Regions from separate parts of the Streptomyces sp. NPDC056527 genome, predicted to be linked through region 1. Evidence: riboswitches for the same ligand, from Rfam matches in the RefSeq annotation. Region 1 holds a riboswitch; each other region holds the start of a gene.
What was found. Region 1 has a riboswitch for cobalamin ahead of cobN (cobaltochelatase subunit CobN). Riboswitches for the same ligand answer to the same signal wherever they lie in the genome.

Region 1 (5,145 bases):
CGCGCCGCGGTAGCCGCCGGGGTGGTCCGTGGCCTCCACCGTGAGCGGGTACATCAGCCGCTCCTCGATGTGGTCCTCGCGGAGGTGCTCGGCGGCGATGGAGCGCGCGATGGACCGGCCGTGGCGGGCCGAGTGGTAGGCGACCACGTCGGCGGACGCGATGGCCTTCACGGCGGCGACCGTCATCAGGTTCGGGTCGCCGGGGCCGAGGCCGACTCCGTACAGCTTGCCGGGGGCGATGGCGCTCATGCCTGGATCTCCGCTTCCGTCGCGATGGCGTTGATCGCGGCCGCGGTCATCGCGCTGCCTCCGCGCCGGCCCCGTACGACGAGGTAGTCGAGGCCCAGGGTCTGGGCGGCGAGGGCGTCCTTGGACTCGGCGGCGCCGATGAAGCCGACCGGTATCCCGAGGACGGCCGCCGGGCGGGGCGCGCCCTTCGCGATCATCTCCAGAAGGTGGAAGAGGGCGGTGGGCGCGTTGCCGATGGCGACGACGGAGCCTTCGAGGCGGTCGCGCCAGAGTTCGAGGGCGGCGGCGCTGCGGGTGGTGCCGAGCTCGGCGGCGAGGGCGGGCACGGCGGGGTCGGAGAGGGTGCAGACCACGTCGTTGTCGGCGGGCAGCCGCTTGCGGGTCACTCCGCTGGCGACCATCTGCGCGTCGCAGAGGATCGGTGCGCCGGCGCGCAGGGCGGCGCGGGCGCGGGAGACGACCTGCGGCGAGTAGGCGAGGTCGCGGACGAGGTCGGTCATGCCGCAGGCGTGGATCATGCGGACGGCGACCGTGGCGACGTCGGCGGGCAGATCCGCGAGGTCCGCCTCGGCGCGGATCGTGGCAAAGGACTGGCGGTAGATCTCCGCGCCGTCCTTCTCGTAGGCGAACATCGTGTCGTTCTCGCTCATCTCGTTGTGCGGGCCGTTGCGACTGCTTCGGTCAGGGAGGTACGGGGGGTGGGGCGGCCGTTCACGAGGTAGGCGCCCTCGGCGGTGGCGAGGACGTCGACCCAGGTGCCGGGGGCGCCCGGGGGGTGGCCGCACCGGCGCTCGCACCCGGAGAAGTGGACGGGGAGGCCCGGAGTGCCGGGTACGGCGTCCGCGCGGACGTCGGCGAGGGACTTGGCGCAGCCGGGGCGTCCGGTGCAGGCGCCGACGCCGGCCCAGGGGTCGTCGGGGCGGGTGATCAGCCCGGCCGCGTCCAGCTCGGGAAGCCGTGTGCGGGAGGCCCCGACGACGACGGCTCCGCGCCAGGGCGTGAGCCGTACCTCGTCGGCGGGCAGCAGCGCGCGGAGCTGGGCGGCGGTCATCCGCCCGAGCGGCGCGAGCACGTGCAGCGCGTCGCTGCCGAGCGCTCCGGGCCGGGGCGGCGCGGCGTGCGGCAGCTGGGGTGCGGGGGTGACGGGATGGGCGTCGACCCCGGCCCGCGCGAGCGCGGCGGCGAGGTCGAGCAGGCCGGTGGCGGGTGCGGGTGCGGGTGCCGTGGGGCCGCCGACCGTTCCGGGACGGCCGGCGGTGCCCGGCAGCTCCTTCACGCGCCAGGCGCCGTTCCCGGCGGTCCGGGCGGCTCGCAGGAACGCGTCGGCCGCGGCGAGCGCGGCGCGCGGCGCGTCGGCGTCGGCGACGCGGAACGCCTGCGCGCCGACGTACAGAAGGGCGCCGCCACCGTCCGCCCAGGACCCCGCTGCGATCAAGGTCACATCTGCGCCCAGCCGCGCCACGTCGCCCCGGCCGTCGTCCAGGGCGAAGAGGAAGCGGCCCGACAGGGCGGCCGTCCAGGGGGCCGCGCAGAGCAGCTCGTCCAGTTCGCGGGACCACAACTGCACGTCCGCGTGGCCGAGTCCGTCCACTCCCGCCGTCGGGGAGGCGACGATGTTGCGGACGCGTTCGTGGGTGGTCGAGGGAAGAAGACCGGCTTCCGTCAGCCGGTCCGCCAGCTCCGCCCCGCAGCCCTCTCCGAGGCCCCGCAGCTCCACGTTCCCCCGGGACGTGACCGTGACCCGGCCGTCGCCCAAGGACTCCGCGGCCGACGCCAGGACCTCCACCTGATGTGACGTCAACAAGCCTGCGGGCAGGCGCAGTCGGGCCAGGCCGCCGTCGTCGGCGGGGTGCAGGCGCAGCGCGCCGGGGCAGGCATCGCCACGGTCCCGTATGGGAGGTTCGCCCCGGTTGGGCGTTGTGGGTGGGGTGGGCGACATGGCGGCGAGCATACCCACGTGGATCCGGGCGACCCCTGGGGACGACCCCTGCCCGCCGTGCGCACGATCTACTATGCAGACGGCATGGGGTCCCAGGACCCCGGGGAGGAAGCCCGGTGAGAATCCGGCGCGGTCCCGCCACTGTGAGCCAGGTCGCACCAGCGGCCCGGTGAGTCAGGAACTCCTGCCGTCCATACGACCACCCGGGGCGCGGACAACCCCGAGGAAGGCCTGCGCACGCATGCGAATTCTGTTGCTGTCGCACTCCGACACCGACCTGCTCAGCGCCCGCGCGGCCGGCGGCCCCGTCGAGTACCGGTTCGCCAATCCCTCCCGCCTCGCCCTGGACGACCTGCCCGGGCTCCTCGACGGCGCCGACCTCGTCGTCGTCCGTCTCCTCGGCGGTCTGCGCGCCTGGGAAGAGGGCCTGCAGGCGCTGCGGGCGGCGGAGATCCCGCTGGTCGTGCTCTCCGGCGAACAGGCCCCCGACGCCCAGCTCATGGAGACCTCCACCGTCCCCGTCGGCGTCGCCACCGAGGCCCACGCCTACCTCGCGCACGGCGGCCCGGCCAACCTGGAGCAGCTGGCCCGCTTCCTCTCCGACACCGTGCTGCTCACCGGCCACGGCTTCGACGCCCCGGCCGCCGCGCCGACCTGGGGCCCGCTGGAGCGCACGCCCCGGACGACCGACGGCCCGACGGTCGCCGTGCTCTACTACCGCGCCCACCACATGAGCGGGAACACCGCCTTCATCGACTCCCTCTGCGAGGCGATCGAGGACAAGGGCGCCCGGGCCCTGCCCCTGTACGTCGCGTCCCTGCGCGCCCCCGAGCCCGAGCTGCTCGACCGCCTGCGCGGTGCCGACGCGATCATCACGACCGTCCTCGCGGCCGGCGGCACCAAGCCCGCCGAGGCCCAGGCCGGCGGCGACGAGGAGGCCTGGGACGCGGGCGCGCTCGCCGCCCTCGACGTACCGATCCTGCAGGCGCTCTGCCTCACCGGTTCGCGTTCGGCCTGGGAGGAGAACGACGAGGGTCTCTCCCCGCTGGACGCCGCCAGCCAGGTCGCCGTCCCCGAGTTCGACGGCCGGCTCATCACCGTCCCGTTCTCCTTCAAGGAGATCGACGAGGACGGGCTGCCCGCGTACGTCGCCGACACCGAGCGCGCCGCCCGCGTCGCCGGGATCGCGGTCCGCCACGCGCGGCTCCGCCACATCCCGAACGCGGAGAAGAAGCTCGCCCTGGTCCTCTCCGCCTACCCGACCAAGCACTCCCGGATCGGCAACGCGGTCGGCCTGGACACCCCCGCCTCCGCCGTCGCGCTGCTGCGCCGCCTCCGTGAGGAGGGGTACGACTTCGGTCCGGTCGAGGAGATCCCCGGCCTGGTCTCCGGCGACGGCGACGAGCTGATCTACGCCCTGATCGAGGCCGGCGGCCACGACCAGGACTGGCTGACCGAGGAGCAGCTGGCGAAGAACCCCGTCCGCATCCCGGCCGCCGACTACAAGCGCTGGTACGCGCAGCTCCCGGCCGAGCTGCGCGAGGCCGTCGAGGAGCACTGGGGCCCGGCGCCCGGCGAGATGTTCCTGGACCGGTCCCGCAACCCCGAGGGCGACATCGTCCTCGCCGCCCTGCGGCGCGGGAACCTGCTGATCCTCATCCAGCCGCCGCGCGGCTTCGGCGAGAACCCGATCGCGATCTACCACGACCCCGATCTCCCGCCGTCCCACCACTACCTGGCCGCCTACCGCTGGATCGCGGCGCGCGCCGAGGACGGCGGCTTCGGGGCGGACGCGATGGTCCACCTCGGCAAGCACGGCAATCTGGAGTGGCTGCCCGGCAAGAACGCGGGCCTGTCGGCCGCCTGCGGTCCGGACGCGGCGCTCGGCGACATCCCTCTGATCTATCCGTTCCTGGTCAACGACCCGGGCGAGGGCACGCAGGCGAAGCGTCGTGTGCACGCGACGCTCGTCGACCACCTGGTGCCGCCGATGGCGCGCGCCGACTCGTACGGCGACATCGCGCGTCTGGAGCAGCTGCTCGACGAGTACGCGCAGATCTCCTCCATGGACCCGTCCAAGCTGCCCGCGATCCGCGCGCAGATCTGGACGCTGATCCAGGCGGCGAAGCTCGACCACGACCTGGGCCTGGAGGACCGCCCGGAGGACGACGGCTTCGACGACTTCCTGCTGCACGTCGACGGCTGGCTGTGCGAGGTCAAGGACGCGCAGATCAGGGACGGTCTGCATGTGCTCGGCGGTGCCCCGACCGGTCCCGAGCGCGTGAACCTGGTCCTGTCGATCCTGCGCGCCCGGCAGATCTGGGGCGGTACGCAGGCCCTGCCGGGTCTGCGTGAGGCCCTGGGTCTGGACGAGTCGGCCGCGACCCGCACCACCGCCGACGAGGCGGAGGCGAAAGCGCGCGAGCTGATCGAGGCGATGGAGGCGGCGGACTGGTCCGTGGACGCGGTCCCGGCGGTCGCCGGCGCGTACGGCACCGACGTCCAGGCCGTGCTCCGCTTCGCCTGCGAGCAGGTCGTCCCGCGGCTCTCCGCCACGACCGACGAACTCACCCACGCCGTCCACGCGTTGAGCGGCGGCTTCGTGCCGGCCGGGCCGTCCGGCTCGCCGCTGCGCGGTCTGGTGAACGTGCTGCCGACCGGCCGCAACTTCTACTCCGTCGACCCCAAGGCCGTCCCCTCCCGCCTCGCGTGGGAGACCGGCCAGGCACTCGCCGACTCGCTCCTGGAGCGCTACCGCTCCGACAACGGAGAGTGGCCGACCTCCGTCGGTCTGTCCCTGTGGGGGACGAGCGCGATGCGCACGGCGGGCGACGACGTGGCCGAGGCGCTTGCCCTGCTGGGCATCCGCCCGACCTGGGACGACGCCTCGCGCCGGGTGAACGGCCTGGAGGCGGTCCCGCTCGCCGAGCTGGGCCGTCCGCGCATCGATGTGACGC
Region 2 (5,145 bases), on a different contig from region 1:
GCGGCGGCGTGCAGGGCCATGGTGGCCCCGGGCCCCCAGCCGAGCAGGACGACGTGCTGGGCGCCCTTGCGGACGGCGTACCGGATGGCCGCGTCGACGTCGCGCCACTCGGAGGCGCCGAGGTGGCCGAGGCCGTCCGGGGACCGGGGCGCGCCCTCGTCCCCTCGGTACGCGAGGCACAGGACGGGGATCTGCCGTCGGGAGAGGAACGGGACGAGGTTGAGGGGGTGCCGGCGGGTCGTGCCGATGCCGTGCAGGGCGATCACCCAGGTGGAGCGGGCGCCGGGGACGAGCCAGGCGGGCAGGGTGCCGAGTTCGCCGGGGATGTCGGCGTCCTCGTGGTCGAGGCCGAGCGCGGTGCCCGGGTCGCCGCTGTGCAGCTCGGGGGTGAAGCGGACCCGGGCGCCGGGTTCCAGGGTCCCGAGCTCGACCCGTTCCAGGCGGCGGACGACGGTGTCCGCGCTGTGCGGGACCCGGTCGAGCACGGGTCCGACGACGGCGTGGATGCCGGGACCCTCGATCCCGTACGTACCCGGGCGCAGCGACGCGAGGCTGCGGGTCAGGGTGACGTGACCGGGGTCCGTGGCATGCACGGTGAGGCGGGGGTCGCGGGGCAGGGGCCGTCCGGCCGCCTTGAGGGCGGCGTCACTGGCGTACCGGCCGGCCGCGATCGCGGCCGCGCCGACACCGAGCAGGGTGGTGACGGCCGCTGCCGTCGCTGTAGCCGGGCGCACGCTCCCAGTGTCGGCAGGGCGGGGACGGGCTGCCACCGGACAGACCCGCATGGGCCCCGACCGGGCCACCGTCGAGCGGACCCACGGAGGGCCACTCCGGAGTGACGTGGATCTCTTCGACGGGTCCCCCGGTCGACTGACACGGCCCCTGGGGTGTCCGGCTGGTGACATGGGGCGAGAGGGGCGGAAGTGGGACACGTCCCTTGTGTCCCCCAACGGCACGGCTTACCCGGGGTTGCGGGGCGACCACATCGTGGACAGATCCGCGCCCGGAGACGCTAAGCGGAATGCCCGAACACGGTTAGAGTCACCATGCAGCCCGACCCAGTTCACCTTCCGTTCACTCAGGTTGCCTACGTTCGTCCAGCCACTGACGTCAAACGATTGCCTGGGTAAATGGAACACATCACGCTGCTGCTCGCGATTGTGGTCGTGACAGCTCTCGTGTTCGATTTCACGAACGGTTTCCACGACACCGCCAACGCGATGGCGACGACCATCTCGACCGGTGCCCTCAAGCCCAAGACGGCGGTGGCCATGTCCGCCGTGCTCAACCTGGTCGGTGCGTTCCTGTCCGTCGAGGTCGCCAAGACGATCTCCGGCGGGATCATCAACGAACAGGGCATTCGTACCGAAGTGATCTTCGCGGCGCTCGTCGGCGCCATCCTCTGGAATCTGCTGACCTGGCTCATGGGTCTGCCCTCCAGCTCCTCCCACGCCCTCTTCGGCGGCCTCATCGGCGCGGCCGTGATGTCGGCCGGCTGGTCGGCCGTCAACGGCGGCACCATCGTCACCAAGGTGCTCATCCCCGCGGTCGCCGCGCCGCTCGTCGCCGGCCTGGCCGCCATGGCGGCCACGAGGCTGACGTACAAGATCGCCTCCAGGACCGACCAGAAGTCCACGGCGAAGGGCTACCGGGCCGGCCAGATCGCCTCCGCCGGTCTCGTCTCCCTCGCGCACGGCACCAACGACGCGCAGAAGACCATGGGCATCATCACCCTGGCCCTGGTCACCCAGGGTGTCGTCGACCCCGGTTCCAACCCCCCGATGTGGGTCGTCGTCTCCGCCGGTGTCGCGATCGCGCTCGGCACCTACCTCGGTGGCTGGCGCATCATCCGCACGATGGGCAAGGGCCTCACCGACCTGCAGCCGCAGCAGGGCTTCGCCGCCCAGACCAGCGCCGCCACGGTCATCCTGGCCTCGTCCAACCTGGGCTTCTCGCTCTCCACCACGCAGTCCTGCTCCGGCGCCGTGATGGGCGCGGGTCTCGGCCGCAAGGGCGGTGTCGTCCGCTGGTCGACCGCGACCCGGATGTTCGTCGCCTGGGGTCTGACCCTGCCCGCCGCTGGCCTGGTCGGCGCCGGCGCCGAGTTCCTCACCAAGCAGGGCAGCTGGGGCGTCGCCGTCGTCGCGGTCCTCCTCGTGGGCGGCTCCGCCGTCATCTGGTCCCTGTCGCGCCGCCAGCCGGTCGACCACAACAACGTCACGGCCGACGAGATCGACGCCGAGCCCGCGGGTGTCGTCACCACCGCGATCGCCGCGGTCACCCCGCCGCCCACCGGTTCCGTCGCCTCGGTCGCGGACGAGGACCTCAAGACCACCATCCCCTCGCCGGCCCCCACGGACCCGGCAGCCCCCACGGCCCCCGCGGCCGCGGTGTAAGGAACGAACGACATGAAGATCGACTGGGCAGCTCTCGGCTCCGTCTTCGGAGTCAGCCTCGTGGCGACCGTCGCCCTCGTGGGCCTGTTCACCCTCGGCATCGTCGGCCTCTCCAAGCAGGAGCAGGCCGCCTCCCAGGGAGGCTCCGCCGCCCTGGCGCGCACCGGCGCGTACGCCTGCTTCGCGCTGTGCGTGGCGGCCGTCGCGTACGGCATCTATCTGATCGTCGTCTGACGACGGTCCCGCTTCGACGGACGGGCGGTCGCACCTTCGGGTGGGACCGCCCGTCCGTCGTTCCTGTGGTGCTCCGCACACTGTCCCGCCGCAGGTCAAGCGTGAGTTGACGGGTGTTCGCACAGCGTGGTGGACTTCCGGGGCCATTACGGCGGCAACAGAGGAAGCCCGGTGCGAATCCGGCGCGGTCCCGCCACTGTGACCGGGGAATCGATCCCCCGGGAGCCAGGAACTCTCGCCGCCGGTCACGTCGAGCCAGGGCGCGGACCCTGAGTGAGGACACAGCGCCATGCCCGGCCGCAGTGCAGCCACAGGTGTATTCGCGTACGGCGCCGCCGCCGGTCTGGCCGCGGACCTGCTCATCGGCGACCCCCGCCGCGGCCATCCGGTCGCCGCGTTCGGGCGCGCCGCCGGCTCCGTCGAGAAGCTTCTCCGGCGCGACCACCGCGGGTGGGGCGCGCTGCACACCGCCGTCTGTGCCGGTGGCGCCACCGCGATCGCCGCGCTGGCCGCGCGTGCCGTACGCGACCGCCCCGGAGCCGCCGTCGCGCTGACCGCCGCCTCCGTCTGGGCCGTCGTCGGCGGCACGACCCTGGGCCGGGAGGCCCGCGCCATCGGCGGCGCCCTGGCGGCCGGCGACCTGGAGGTGGCCCGCGAGCGGCTGCCGCATCTGGTGGGACGCGATCCGCACTCCCTGGACGGTCCGGCGATGGCCCGCGCGGTGGTCGAGTCCGTCGCCGAGAACACCTCCGACGCCGTCGTGGGCGCCCTGGTCTGGGGCGCGGTCGCCGGGGTTCCGGGACTGGTCGGCTTCCGGGCCGTGAACACGCTGGACGCGATGGTCGGCCACAAGTCCCCGACGTACCGGCGCTTCGGCTGGGCCTCGGCCCGGCTCGACGACGTGGCCGGCTGGCCGGGCGCCCGGCTGACCGCCGCGCTCGCGACGGTCGCCGGTGGCGACCCCAAGGGGGCGGCGAAGGCATGGCGGCAGGACGCCGCCAAGCACCCGAGCCCCAACGCCGGTCCGGTGGAGGCGTCCTTCGCGGGGGCGCTCGGCGTCCGGCTCGGCGGGACGCTCTCGTACGGCGGACGGGTCGAGCACCGGCCGGTGCTGAACGGGGAGGGCCGGGCCGTGGAGGTCGGGGACATCGAACGGGCGGTGCGGCTCTCGCGCCGGGTCACCGCGCTGACGCTGGCGGTGTGTGTGGGTGGACGGATCGTGGCGGGCGCGATGAAGCGGAGGAAGGCATGAGAGGCGGGGGGCTGCTGGTCGCGGGAACCACGTCCGACGCGGGCAAGAGCGTCGTCACGGCGGGCATCTGCCGCTGGCTGGTCCGGCAGGGTGTGAAGGTCGCGCCGTTCAAGGGCCAGAACATGTCCCTGAACTCCTTCGTGACGCGCGAGGGCGCGGAGATCGGCCGGGCGCAGGCCATGCAGGCGCAGGCCGCCCGCGTCGAGCCGACCGCGCTGATGAACCCCGTGCTCCTGAAGCCGGGCAGCGACCGCTCCAGCCAGGTCGTCCTGATGGGCAAGCCGGTGGGCGAGATGAGCGCCAGGGGCTACCACGGAGGGCGGCAGCAGACGCTCTTCGAGCCCGTCCTGGCGTGCCTGGAGGAGCTGCGGGGCACGTATGACGCCGTGATCTGCGAGGGGGCGGGCAGTCCGGCCGAGATCAACCTGCGGCGCACGGACATCGTGAACATGGGCATCGCGCGGGCGGCGCGGCTGCCGGTGCTGGTCGTCGGCGACATCGACAGGGGCGGGGTGTTCGCCCAGTTCTTCGGCACGACGGCGCTGCTCGCGCCCGAGGACCAGGAGCTGATCGCGGGCTATCTCGTGAACAAGTTCCGGGGTGACGTGACCCTGCTGGAGCCGGGCCTCGACATGCTGCTCGGGCTGACCGGGCGCCGGACGTTCGGTGTGCTGCCGTACGCGCACGGCCTCGGTATCGACGAGGAGGACGGCCTGCGGGTCTCGCTGCGGGGCACCGTCCGCGAGTCGGTCGTCGCGCCGCCGGTCGGCGAGGACGTGCTGCGGGTCGCCGTCTGCGCCGTGCCGCTGATGTCCAACTTCACCGACGTGGACGCGCTGGCCGCCGAGCCCGGCGTGGTGGTGCGGTTCGTGGACCGTGCCGAAGAGCTCGTCGACGCGGACCTGGTGGTCGTGCCGGGGACGCGCGGGACGGTCAAGGCGCTGGCCTGGCTGCGCGAGCGCGGCCTCGCGGACGCGATCGCCCGACGGGCCGCGGAGGGCCGCCCGGTGCTCGGCATCTGCGGCGGCTTCCAGGCGCTCGGCGAGCGGATCGAGGACGAGGTCGAGTCGAAGGCCGGCACGGTCGACGGGCTCGGACTGCTGCCCGTACGGATCCGGTTCGCGCCCGAGAAGACGCTGGCCCGGCCGGTCGGCGAGGCGCTCGGCGAGCCGGTGGAAGGGTACGAGATCCATCACGGCGTCGCGGACGTGCGGGGCGGGGAACCCTTCCTGGACGGCTGCCGGGTCGGCGCCGTCTGGGGCA
Region 3 (5,145 bases), on a different contig from region 1:
CCACGGGCGACGCAGGCGCGCCGCGTCGAGGAGCTCGTCGTCGGCGAGCAGCTCCTCGATCGGGCCCGTCCGCAGCCCCTGGGGGGAGAGCACCGCGGCCTCGTCCGCCCAGCGCAGCGCCAGATCGACATCGTGCGTCGCCATGACCACCGTCGTACCGGAGTCCCGCAGCCGCCCGAGCACCTCGAGCAGGCGCTCCTGCCCGTGCGGGTCGAGCCCGGCCGTCGGCTCGTCCATGATGAGGACCCGCGGCCGCATCGCCACGGCTCCCGCGATCGCCGCCCGCTTCCGCTGCCCGTAGGAGAGCAGATGGGTGGGCCGGTCCTCCAGGGCCACGATGTCCAGCGCCTCCAGAGCCTCGCGGACCCGGAGCCGAACCTCCTCCTCCGGAAGTCCCAGATTCATCGGCCCGAACGACACGTCCTGTCCGACCGAGGCCGCGAAGAGCTGGTCGTCCGGGTCCTGGACGACCAGCTGCACCGTCGTCCGCAGCCGGGTCAGCCCCTTCCGGTCGTACGACACCTCCTCACCGTCCAGCCGGAGCGCTCCGGCGCTGCCGCGCAGACCCCCGCTGAGCAGCCGCAGAAGCGTCGTCTTGCCGCCGCCGTTGCGCCCGAGGAGAGCCATCGCCCGGCCCTCCGGCACGGCGAAGTCGATGCCGTCGAGGACGACCGGCCCGTCCTCGTAGGCGAACGTGGCCTTCACCAGTTCCACGACAGGCGGTGCAGGGCTCACGGCAGGGACCTTTCCAGTACGAGAGTGAGCGCGACGAGACCGGCCAGGAGGCCGGCCGTCGACGCGAGGAACCGGGCCGAGACCGCGGCCTGGGGCACCAGGACCCGCAGGGTCCCGTCGTACCCCCGCCCGGCGAGCCCGGTCTGCAGGCGCTGCGCACGGTCGAAGGCGCGGACGAACGCGGTCGCGCCGAGCCCCGCGAGCGAGCGCCAGGTCGCCGCCCGGGTGGTGAGCCCGAGCCGGGCCGCCTGCGCCTGCCGGATCTTGGATATCGCGTCCAGCAGCAGGAAGCTGATCCGGTACATCACCAGCGCCACGTCCACCACGGGAGCCGGTACCCCGGCCCGTACGAGACGCGGCAGCACGTCCGAGACGGGTGTGGTGAACGCGAACAGCAGCACGCCCAGGGAGGCGGCCGAGGTCCGCAGCAGCAACTCGCCCGCGTGCACCGGACCGTCCGGCGCGAGGGCGACGATCCCCCGTCCTCCGCCGACCTCGAACAGGAGCGGGATCGCGCCCGTCACACAGAACCCGAGGGGGATCCGGAACGCCCGCCACAGCTGACGCCCCGGCACCCCGGCGGGGCCGAGGAGCACGGCGAGCGTGGCCGCCGCGACGAGCACGGCGCCCGGCCAGGGCGGCAGACAGACCGCGCACAGGGTCAGGCCGAACCCGAGCACGGCTTTCTCGCAGGGGTGACGGCGGCGCCAGCGACTGCTGTGCGCCGCCGCGTCGATCGGCAGCATCGGCGTCTACTCGTCGCCGGTGGTGACCAGCGGTTCCTTCGCCGCCAGGGCGCGCGCCTCACCCTGCCTGCGACCGCGCCGCAGCCCGAAGTAGTAGGCCAGCACGCCGGCGCCGAGCGCCGCCTGGAGCGAGAACAGCGCCGACTCGATCTCGCCGGACGGCGGCTCGTACAGCGGGCTGAACCACGGCTCGTAGTCGGGAGCGATCTCCGTGATCGCCGCCTCCGCCTCGCCGTCGGCCCCGGTGAAGGGCTCCTCCTTGTGGTCGCCGAGCCCCAGCACCAGCGGGAGCACCGCGAGCGCCGCGACGACGAGCAGGAGCAGTGTGTTGATCTTCGCGTTCCGGCTCATCAGGCGCTCGCCTCCGCGTTCTCGTTCTTCTTCCGGGACGGGAGCAGGACACCGAGGCGGGTCAGTTCCCCCTTGCTGGACTGCGTGAGCAGCCGCATCACGAGAACCGTGAGCAGCCCCTCGCTGACGGCGAGCGGCAGCTGGGTCACGGCGAAGATCCCGCCGAACTTGGCCAGCGCGCCGAGCACACCGCTGCCCGGGTCCGGGAAGGCCAGCGCGAGCTGCACGCTGGTGACGCAGTAGGTGGAGATGTCGGCGACGAACGCGCCGAAGAACACGCTCACCATCAGCGGCACGTTGGACCGGCGCAGCAGCCAGTACGTGCCGAAGCCGGCCCATGGGCCGACGATCGCCATCGAGAAGACGTTGGCTCCGAGCGTCGTGAGCCCGCCGTGGGCGAGCAGCAACGCCTGGAAGAGCAGCGTGATCGTGCCCAGGACCGCCATCACCGGCGGCCGGAACAGGATCGCGCCGAGGCCCGTACCGGTGGGGTGCGAGCAACTGCCCGTCACCGACGGGATCTTGAGCGCGGACAGGACGAACGTGAACGCACCGGACGCACCGAGCAGCAGGGTGGACTCGGGGTTGGCCTTGACCTCACGGGTCAGCGCGCGAACACCGTGGACAACGAAGGGAGCGGACGCGACGCCCCAGGCGGCCGCGTGCACAGGGGGCAGATACCCCTCGGCTATATGCATGGTTGGGAGACCCTCTCCAGCACCTCGTGGATGGACAACGCACCTTGGCCGGTCTCCTGGCTGACGGGTCATGCCGCCGCGGCTCCGCCTTCCCAAACCGCCGCGGTCTCCCGCGGTGGTCCAGTGGCTTCCCCGGAGGGATGGAGCCGGACTTCCCGATCACAGTGGCGAGGGCCGCACCGGTACCGCACCGGTTTCCCGTACACCAAGGCGCTGTGACAGTAGTGGGTTGACCAGGTACATCACAACACGGAGGCCCTTCCGGACGGTGTGTGACAGGTCTCGCGCGCGCCCCCCTCTCACTCCTTTCGGTACGTGTACGCCTCCGATGCCGCGGCCACCACGGCGTCCAGATCGCCGCCCGCGCTCGCCGTGACGAGGGCGGCGACGGCGCCCTCGACGAACGGGGCGTCCACCAGCCGGGCGCCCTCCGGCAGCTCGTCCTCCTCCGCGAGGAGCGCCTTGACCGTCAGTACGGCGCTGCCGAGGTCGACGAGCAGCGCCACTCCGGCGCCCCGGTCGACCTCGTGTGCCGCCGCGACGATCAGGTCCGAGCTGGTGCCGAGGCCGCCGGCCGGTGTGCCGCCCGCGGGGGCGATCGGCGCGGTCGCCCCGCCGCCCGCGAGACCCCGGGCCAGCACGGTGACGGCGGCGGCCACCTCCGCGCTGTGCGAGACCAGGACGATTCCGACCTGCGCGGTCATGCGGCCGCCACCTCGGCGAGGGCGGCGATCAGCAGCGCGGACGAGGTGGCCCCCGGGTCCTGGTGGCCGATGGAACGCTCGCCGAGATAGCTCGCCCTGCCCTTGCGCGCCTGGAGCGGGACGGTCGCGAGGGCGCCCCGCTCGGCAGCCTCCCGGGCCGCCGCGAAGGACTCGCCGAGCCCCTCGGCCGCGGGGACGAGCGCGTCCAGCATCGTCTTGTCGCCGACCTGGGCCCCGCCGAGCTGCCCGACCGCGGCCACTCCCGCGGCGAGCGCCGCGGCCAGCTCCTGCCGCGTCACGGTCGGCTCCTCGCCGAGACTCTTGCCCGTCCGGCGCAGCAGCGTCCCGTACAGCGGCCCGGACGCACCGCCCACGGTGGAGATCAACTGCCGCCCGGCGGCGACGAGTACGGCCCCCGGTGTCGCGGGCGGCTCCTTCTCCAGCACGACCGTCACGGCGGCGAACCCCCGCTTCAGATTGACCCCGTGATCGGCGTCGCCGATCGCCGAGTCGAGCTCGGTGAGGCGGTCGGCCTCACGGTCGACGGCGGCCGCGGCGATGGTCAGCCAGCGAAGGAAGAACGCGGCGTCGAACTCGTTCACCTCGGACACCCCTCTCACCGGCCCCAGCGCAGGGCGGGCGTCTGCACGGGCGCGTCCCACAGCCGCAGCATCTCCTCGTCGGCCTCGCACAAGGTGACCGAACAGCCGGCCATGTCGAGGGAGGTGACGTAATTGCCGACCAGGGTCCGGGCGACCGGCACCGCGCGTTCGGTCAGGACGCGCTGGACCTCGGCGTTGAAGCCGTACAGTTCGAGCAGCGGAGTGGCGCCCATGCCGTTGACCAGGGCGAGGACCGGACCGGACGGCCGTAGATCGTCCAGTACGGCATCGACGGCGAAGTCCGCGATCTCCCGCGAGGTCATCATCGACCGCCGCTCGCGCCCCGGCTCTCCATGGATTCCGACGCCCAACTCCAGCTCACCGGCGGGCAGTTCAAAGGTCGGGCTGCCCTTGGCGGGCGTGGTGCACGCGCTCAGGGCCACGCCGAAACTCCGCGACCGTTCGTTCACCCGCCGCGCGATCGCCTCCACCCGCTCCAGCGGCGCGCCCTCCTCCGCGGCGGCCCCGGCGATCTTCTCCACGAACAGCGTGGCCCCGGTCCCGCGCCGCCCGGCGGTGTACAGACTGTCCGTCACCGCCACGTCGTCGTCGACGAGCACCTTGGCGATCTGGATGCCCTCGTCCTCGGCGAGCTCGGCGGCCATCTCGAAGTTGAGGACGTCCCCGGTGTAGTTCTTGACGACGAAAAGGACCCCGGCCCCGCTGTCGACCGCGGCGGCGGCGCGCACCATCTGATCGGGCACCGGTGACGTGAAGATCTCCCCGGGGCATGCGGCCGCCAACATCCCGGGCCCCACGAACCCCCCGTGCAACGGCTCATGACCGGACCCGCCCCCCGACACCAGCCCGACCTTGCCGTCCATGGGCGCGTCCCGCCGCAGCACGACGCGATGCTCGACATCGACGGTGAGTTCGGGATGCGCGGCGGCCATCCCCCGCAGCGCATCGGTGACCACGGTCTCCGGGACGTTGATCAGCATCCTCATGGTTACCTCCTGATGAGACTAGCGAACAGGTCACTGAGCATGGTTTTTGCAGGTCAGAGCCAGTGAGGCAAGTTGTTGATCTTGGCGGGCCGTGGCGGCGGGGGGCGGTTCTGTGCGGTACTGATGCTGACTGAATGCCGACCTTCCTGATGATGTATCAGGTTCGGGTTGCGTGAACGAGCTTTGCGAATGCGCATCATGGCGCAATTATCGACGCGAGGTCGCATGGGCGCACCGGTGCGTCGTGGGCCGGATCCGCGGTCCTGGTCGGTGGAACGCCCAGGGAATGATCGCCTCCACGT
Region 4 (5,145 bases), on a different contig from region 1:
ACGTCCGCGTCGAGGTCGTCGATGGCGCGGAGGATGTCGCCGAACTCGGCGTAGCACATGTGCGTGTGGATCTGGGTTTCCGGACGGACTCCGGCCGTGGTGAGCCGGAAGGCCTCGGTGGCCCAGGCGAGGTACGGGGCGTGGGCGTCGGCGCGCAGCGGCAGCGTCTCGCGCAGGGCCGGTTCGTCGACCTGGATCACCGACGTGCCCGCCGCCTCCAGATCGGCGACCTCGTCACGCAGGGCGAGCGCGACCTGGCGGGCGGTGTCGGCGAGCGGCTGGTCGTCGCGGACGAAGGACCAGGCGAGCATCGTGACCGGGCCGGTCAGCATCCCCTTGACGGGACGGGAGGTCTGCCGCTGTGCGTACGTGGTCCAGCGCACCGTCATCGGCGCCGGGCGGGAGACGTCGCCGGCCAGGACGGGCGGCCGGACGTACCGGGTGCCGTACGACTGGACCCAGCCGTGCTGGGTGGCGAGGTATCCGGTCAGCCGCTCGGCGAAGTACTGGACCATGTCGTTGCGTTCGGGCTCGCCGTGGACGAGGACGTCGAGACCGGCCTTCTCCTGGAAGGAGATCACCTCGCGGATCTCGGCCTCGATCCGCTCCTCGTACTCCGCCGTGTCGAGCCATCCGGCGCGCAGGTCGGCGCGCGCGGTGCGCAGTTCGGCGGTCTGCGGGAAGGAGCCGATGGTCGTGGTCGGCAGAGCCGGCAGACCCAGGTGGGCCCGCTGGGCGGTCGCGCGCTCGGCGTAGGGCTGGGCGCGGCGGGCGTCGCTCTCGGTGACCGCGGCGGTGCGGGCCCGTACGGCCGGGTCGTTGGTGATCGCCGAGCCTGCGCGGGAGGCCAGATCGGCGCGATTGGCGGCGAGTTCGGCGGCGATCGCGCCGGTGCCCTGGGACAGGCCGCGCGCGAGGGTGGCGATCTCGGCGGCCTTCTGGCGGGCGAAGGCGAGCCAGCGACGGATCTGCGGGTCGACGTCCCGCTCGGCGGCGGCGTCCAGCGGGACATGGAGCAGCGAGCTGGACGCCGCGACGTCGACCTGACCGGCGAGGCCGAGCAGGGTGCCCAGGGTGGTGAGGGACTTCCGGTAGTCGTTGATCCAGATGTTGCGGCCGTCGACGACGCCGGCGACCAGCCGCTTGCCCGGCAGACCGCCCACCGTCGCGAGATCCGCGAGGTTCGCGGCGGCGGCATCGGTGAAGTCGAGCGCGAGTCCCTCCACGGGGGCCTTCGCCAGCACGGGCAGAGCCCCGCCGAGCCGGTCGAAGTAGGAGGCGACCAGCAGCTTCGGCCGGTCGGCCGCACCGCCGAGCTCGCGGTAGGCGCGGGCGGCGGCGTTCAGCTCGGCGGGGGTGCGGTCCTGCACGAGGGCGGGCTCGTCGAGCTGCACCCACTCGGCGCCGGCCGCGCGCAGGTCCGCGAGCACCTCGGCGTACACGGGCAGCAGCCGGTCCAGCAGGGTGAGCGGTTCGAAGTCCTCGGCGACTCCGGGCGCCGGCTTGGCCAGCAGCAGGTACGTGACCGGTCCCACCAGGACGGGGCGGGCCGCGTGGCCGAGCGCGAGGGCCTCCTTCACCTCGGCGACCTGCTTGCCGCTGTCGGCGGTGAAGGCGGTGTCGGGACCCAGTTCGGGGACGAGGTAGTGGTAGTTGGTGTCGAACCACTTGGTCATCTCCAGCGGAGCCACGTCCTGCGTGCCGCGGGCCATCGCGAAGTACCCGTCGAGCGGGTCGGCCTCGACGGCGGCGCGGTGACGGGCGGGTACGGCGCCGACCATGACACTGGTGTCGAGGACGTGGTCGTAGAGGGAGAAGTCGCCGGTCGGGACCTCGTGGATGCCGGCGTCGACGAGCTGCTCCCAGTTGGTCCTGCGCAGTTCCCGGGCGGTCTCCCGGAGGGCATCGGCGGTGACGCGGCCCTTCCAGTAGCCCTCGACGGCCTTCTTCAGTTCCCGGTTCCCACCCTGGCGGGGGTATCCGTGGACGGTGGCCCGTGCTGCCGCGGACTCGGTTGTCACGTGACTCTCCTTCGCGAGCTTGCGTGTCGTGAGACAGACCCGGAGAGCCGCGAGCGAAGGGGTGACGAACCGGGCGGACCACCGCAGAGGCGTACATCGAGGTACGCGCGGCCGATCCGCCCTGCTGTGCACGCCGACCCGCCCACGAGGTCACCGGGATCACCGCATGCGAACGGTCGCATGCGGGCAACGGGCAGGTCTTCGGACTCGCGAGCACGTCTCGTCGTACGGAAGCCGTACGAGACACCTACTGGCCGTCGCTTCCCAGGCCCTCACGGGTCCAGTGCGTATGACGGCGGTCGTTCTCGCTCACCGCTGCGGGGCAGTCCCGGATTCCCACCGGGTTCCCTCTTACGACGCGTCCCGCCTGGCTGACGGGGCGAACCAGCTGCACGGGCAGCGTACCGCGCGGGTGAGGAACGGCGCGATCGACTCGTATTCCGGACGGCGAAACGAGACACACGCGCTGCGAGGGGCCGTGGGGCGCGACGCACCAGGCCGCGCACGACATCGACGTCCTGCACCGGCTCGCGGGCGGCTGGACGCGCCAGGTCCAGGCCCTGGGCGACCTCATGGTCCACGGCGGCAATCCCGCGGGCCGTCTGGAGAACTTCGGCGACGGACCCGGGGGAGTGGTGAAGGTGTGGAACTCCCGCCGCTCGGCCTTCCGTCCGGACGCCAACGTCACCCACCCCGTGCCGGACGCCGAGGACAACGCCGGCCACGGCGGCGCCGATCCGCTGCTCATCGACGAGTTCCTGCGCTTCGTCCGCGACGGCGGCCGCACCGACACCTCGCCGGTCGCCGCGCGCATGGCCGTCGCGGCGGGCGTCCGCGCCACCGAGTCGCTGCGCGACGGGGCACACCGCGCGAGGTCCCGTCCCTCGACCCCGAGCTGGTCGCCTACTTCGGGCGAGGTCAGCGCACTTGATAGCGTTCCGTTCGCCGGTCGAACGGATCAAGGAAGGGCGACAACCGTGCGGGAAGTGACGCGTCACGAGGTCGACGAGCAGCGCATCGTCCAAGCGCTGGAGGACATCGGCGGGCGGGCGTTCGGCCGTTGGCACGGGCTGCGCTACGACAGACTGTCCCTGCAGGCGTTGCGGGACATGGGCGACGAGCTGCTCGACCACGTCGCCGCTCGTACCCTGGACGACCCCGCGCTCGGTCTCGGGCCCTCCCGCAAGGCGCTGCTGACCTCGGCCGCATGCGCGTTCGGGGTGCTGGAACTCGGAGCCTTCCCCGATGGGGACTGGGAGATCTCCTTCCCGCTCGTGAACGAGACGCTGAGCAGCGACGAGTTCAGCTTCGGGCATGCCGTCGACGAGGTGCCCACCGCGCGGACCTGGCTGGACGCGTTCGGACTCTGCCTGGCCAGCGGTGTCGTACGCGAGCGGGACCGGGTGATCGGACTGCTGCTGCGGGAGGACTACGCGCCCGCGATCCGTGACGGCGTGCCGTACTCGCGGCTGGAGTCGCGATCGGAGCCGGCGGACCTGGCGGAGATGGACGCCCTGTGTGGCTACCTGACTCCGTCGCGTGGGCACCTGCCCAGGGACTGGCCTTCCGTGACGCTCTGTATGCCGGAGGCCGAGGAGCGCGCCGAGGCGGCGCGTCGTCTGGACGCCGTCGGCGCGCTGTCGCCGGACCAGCGACTCCTGCGTGTGCTCCTGGAGGACGATCAGCCGGCCTTCGAAGAGGCCCTGGCCGACCGGCTCGTCCGGCACCGCGAGAGCGTGCAGGCCGACGCCGCCCCGCGCAGCCTGCTGCCGGTCGGCGCGATCGCGCTGGCCGCACTTGCCGTACAGGTGCATGGGTGGGACCTGGGCGTCACGTCCGGCTATCTGCCGGAAGGGCTGGTGCGCGCACCGGAAGGCGCCCCGGGGGTCGGCGTCTGACATCGTCGCCGACGGGCACCCCCTAGCGACCCAGCCAGCCGCGCAGCATCCGGCTCACGGCCGGCATCGCCACGTACGTCATCAGGACGTTGAACACGCACGCCATGACCGCGCTGCTGAGGAGAAGCGGCAGCGCGGTCAGGTGGGGCACGAGGAAGTAGCCGCCGAGGACGGAGATCGGGTAGATCGCCAGGGTGGCGCTGATCGCCATCTTCCATCGCGGCGGCGCCGGCCGCGTCGAGCCCGGCTTGGCGAACCACGTCTCCATCCCGGTCAGTCGCCGCCGGGCTATCTCGGTGTGGTGGTGCCCCTCGCAGTCCGCGAACCACGCCGCCCGCTCCGGCGACTCCTGCCACTCCCGGAAGGCCGCCGCGTCGCGGAAGCGATGGACGAGGAACCAGGGGGCGTCACCTCCCGTGGAGCGGAAGAGCCCGTAGCCGAGATGGCCGGGAAAGGTGGCCGCAGTGGCGAGAATGCCCTGGGCCCACCTCTCGAAGGCGGCTTCGTATCCGGGCTCCACCCGGCGGGCTATCAGCAGGGTCACCTCGCCGGTGTCGGCGGGGACCGTGGCGTGCTCAAGACTCACAGCGGTCACTCGTACTCCTCGTGATCACGCCGCGCCCGCGCCCACTCTACGCGGCGCCCGAGTCCGCGCCGCCGGCCTCCGGGCTCAGTAGTACCGGCGCATGATCTCGGTGGTCCACGCGGGCTGGGTCACGTCGCCGATCGGGCCGAACTCGGCCATGTAGGGCTTGATGTCGAGGACGGGCGTCCCGTCGACCGCGTCGAGGCCCGTCACATGGATGTCGAGTCCGTCGGTCCTGACCAGTCGGCAGCGCGAGACGCCGAGCCGGTTGGGACGGTTCTTGCCCCGCTGGGCGAAGATGCCGACCAGCGGCCAGTCGGTGTTGCCCCGCGGGTGGCGGGCGCCGGTCTCGATCTTCCGGGGTGGTACGCGGTCGAAGTGGTACACGACCTCGATGTGCGAGAAGGCGTCGAGGCCGGCGAGCGCGTCGGGGGTGAACCGGCTCCCGTCCAGGCGGATGACGGCGGACACGTCGCCCCAGGCGTCGTCGTAGACCTCGCCCCGGCCGCCGACGACCCGTCCCACCGGCAGGGAGACGACCTCGGAGGGCGCCGCCCCGAGTGTGCCGTCGACCAGCGCAGCGTCCGCATCGGCCCGGTGCACGGAGAGCGGTACGCCGTCCTCGGGGACGCCGAGCAGG

Region 2: it holds a riboswitch for cobalamin, as region 1 does, so the genes downstream of both, ACFQ7Q_RS09965 (cobalamin biosynthesis protein) here and cobN (cobaltochelatase subunit CobN) in region 1, are expected to answer to the same signal.
Region 3: it holds a riboswitch for cobalamin, as region 1 does, so the genes downstream of both, ACFQ7Q_RS28610 (energy-coupling factor ABC transporter permease) here and cobN (cobaltochelatase subunit CobN) in region 1, are expected to answer to the same signal.
Region 4: it holds a riboswitch for cobalamin, as region 1 does, so the genes downstream of both, metE (5-methyltetrahydropteroyltriglutamate--homocysteine S-methyltransferase) here and cobN (cobaltochelatase subunit CobN) in region 1, are expected to answer to the same signal.

The regions. Positions count from the first base shown of each region.
Region 1 covers NZ_JBHTTQ010000029.1:31,924-37,068, forward strand. The annotation lists gene cobJ (precorrin-3B C(17)-methyltransferase) at 1-249, opposite strand, end outside; gene ACFQ7Q_RS16875 (precorrin-8X methylmutase) at 246-881, opposite strand; gene ACFQ7Q_RS16880 (cobalamin biosynthesis protein CobG) at 896-2,200, opposite strand; cobalamin riboswitch at 2,252-2,395, shown strand; gene cobN (cobaltochelatase subunit CobN) at 2,430-5,145, shown strand, end outside.
Region 2 covers NZ_JBHTTQ010000013.1:28,276-33,420, forward strand. The annotation lists gene ACFQ7Q_RS09950 (alpha/beta hydrolase) at 1-734, opposite strand, end outside; gene ACFQ7Q_RS09955 (anion permease) at 1,131-2,396, shown strand; gene ACFQ7Q_RS09960 (hypothetical protein) at 2,409-2,630, shown strand; cobalamin riboswitch at 2,744-2,888, shown strand; gene ACFQ7Q_RS09965 (cobalamin biosynthesis protein) at 2,920-3,882, shown strand; gene ACFQ7Q_RS09970 (cobyric acid synthase) at 3,879-5,145, shown strand, end outside.
Region 3 covers NZ_JBHTTQ010000080.1:25,760-30,904, forward strand. The annotation lists gene ACFQ7Q_RS28595 (ATP-binding cassette domain-containing protein) at 1-735, opposite strand, end outside; gene cbiQ (cobalt ECF transporter T component CbiQ) at 732-1,481, opposite strand; gene ACFQ7Q_RS28605 (energy-coupling factor ABC transporter substrate-binding protein) at 1,488-1,832, opposite strand; gene ACFQ7Q_RS28610 (energy-coupling factor ABC transporter permease) at 1,832-2,530, opposite strand; cobalamin riboswitch at 2,559-2,783, opposite strand; gene ACFQ7Q_RS28615 (PTS-dependent dihydroxyacetone kinase phosphotransferase subunit DhaM) at 2,830-3,234, opposite strand; gene dhaL (dihydroxyacetone kinase subunit DhaL) at 3,231-3,836, opposite strand; gene dhaK (dihydroxyacetone kinase subunit DhaK) at 3,851-4,843, opposite strand.
Region 4 covers NZ_JBHTTQ010000107.1:2,486-7,630, forward strand. The annotation lists gene metE (5-methyltetrahydropteroyltriglutamate--homocysteine S-methyltransferase) at 1-2,021, opposite strand, end outside; cobalamin riboswitch at 2,196-2,425, opposite strand; partial or broken gene ACFQ7Q_RS32045 (hypothetical protein) at 2,516-2,952, shown strand; gene ACFQ7Q_RS32050 (immunity 49 family protein) at 3,131-3,919, shown strand; gene ACFQ7Q_RS32055 (antibiotic biosynthesis monooxygenase) at 3,942-4,514, opposite strand; gene ACFQ7Q_RS32060 (SAM-dependent methyltransferase) at 4,590-5,036, opposite strand.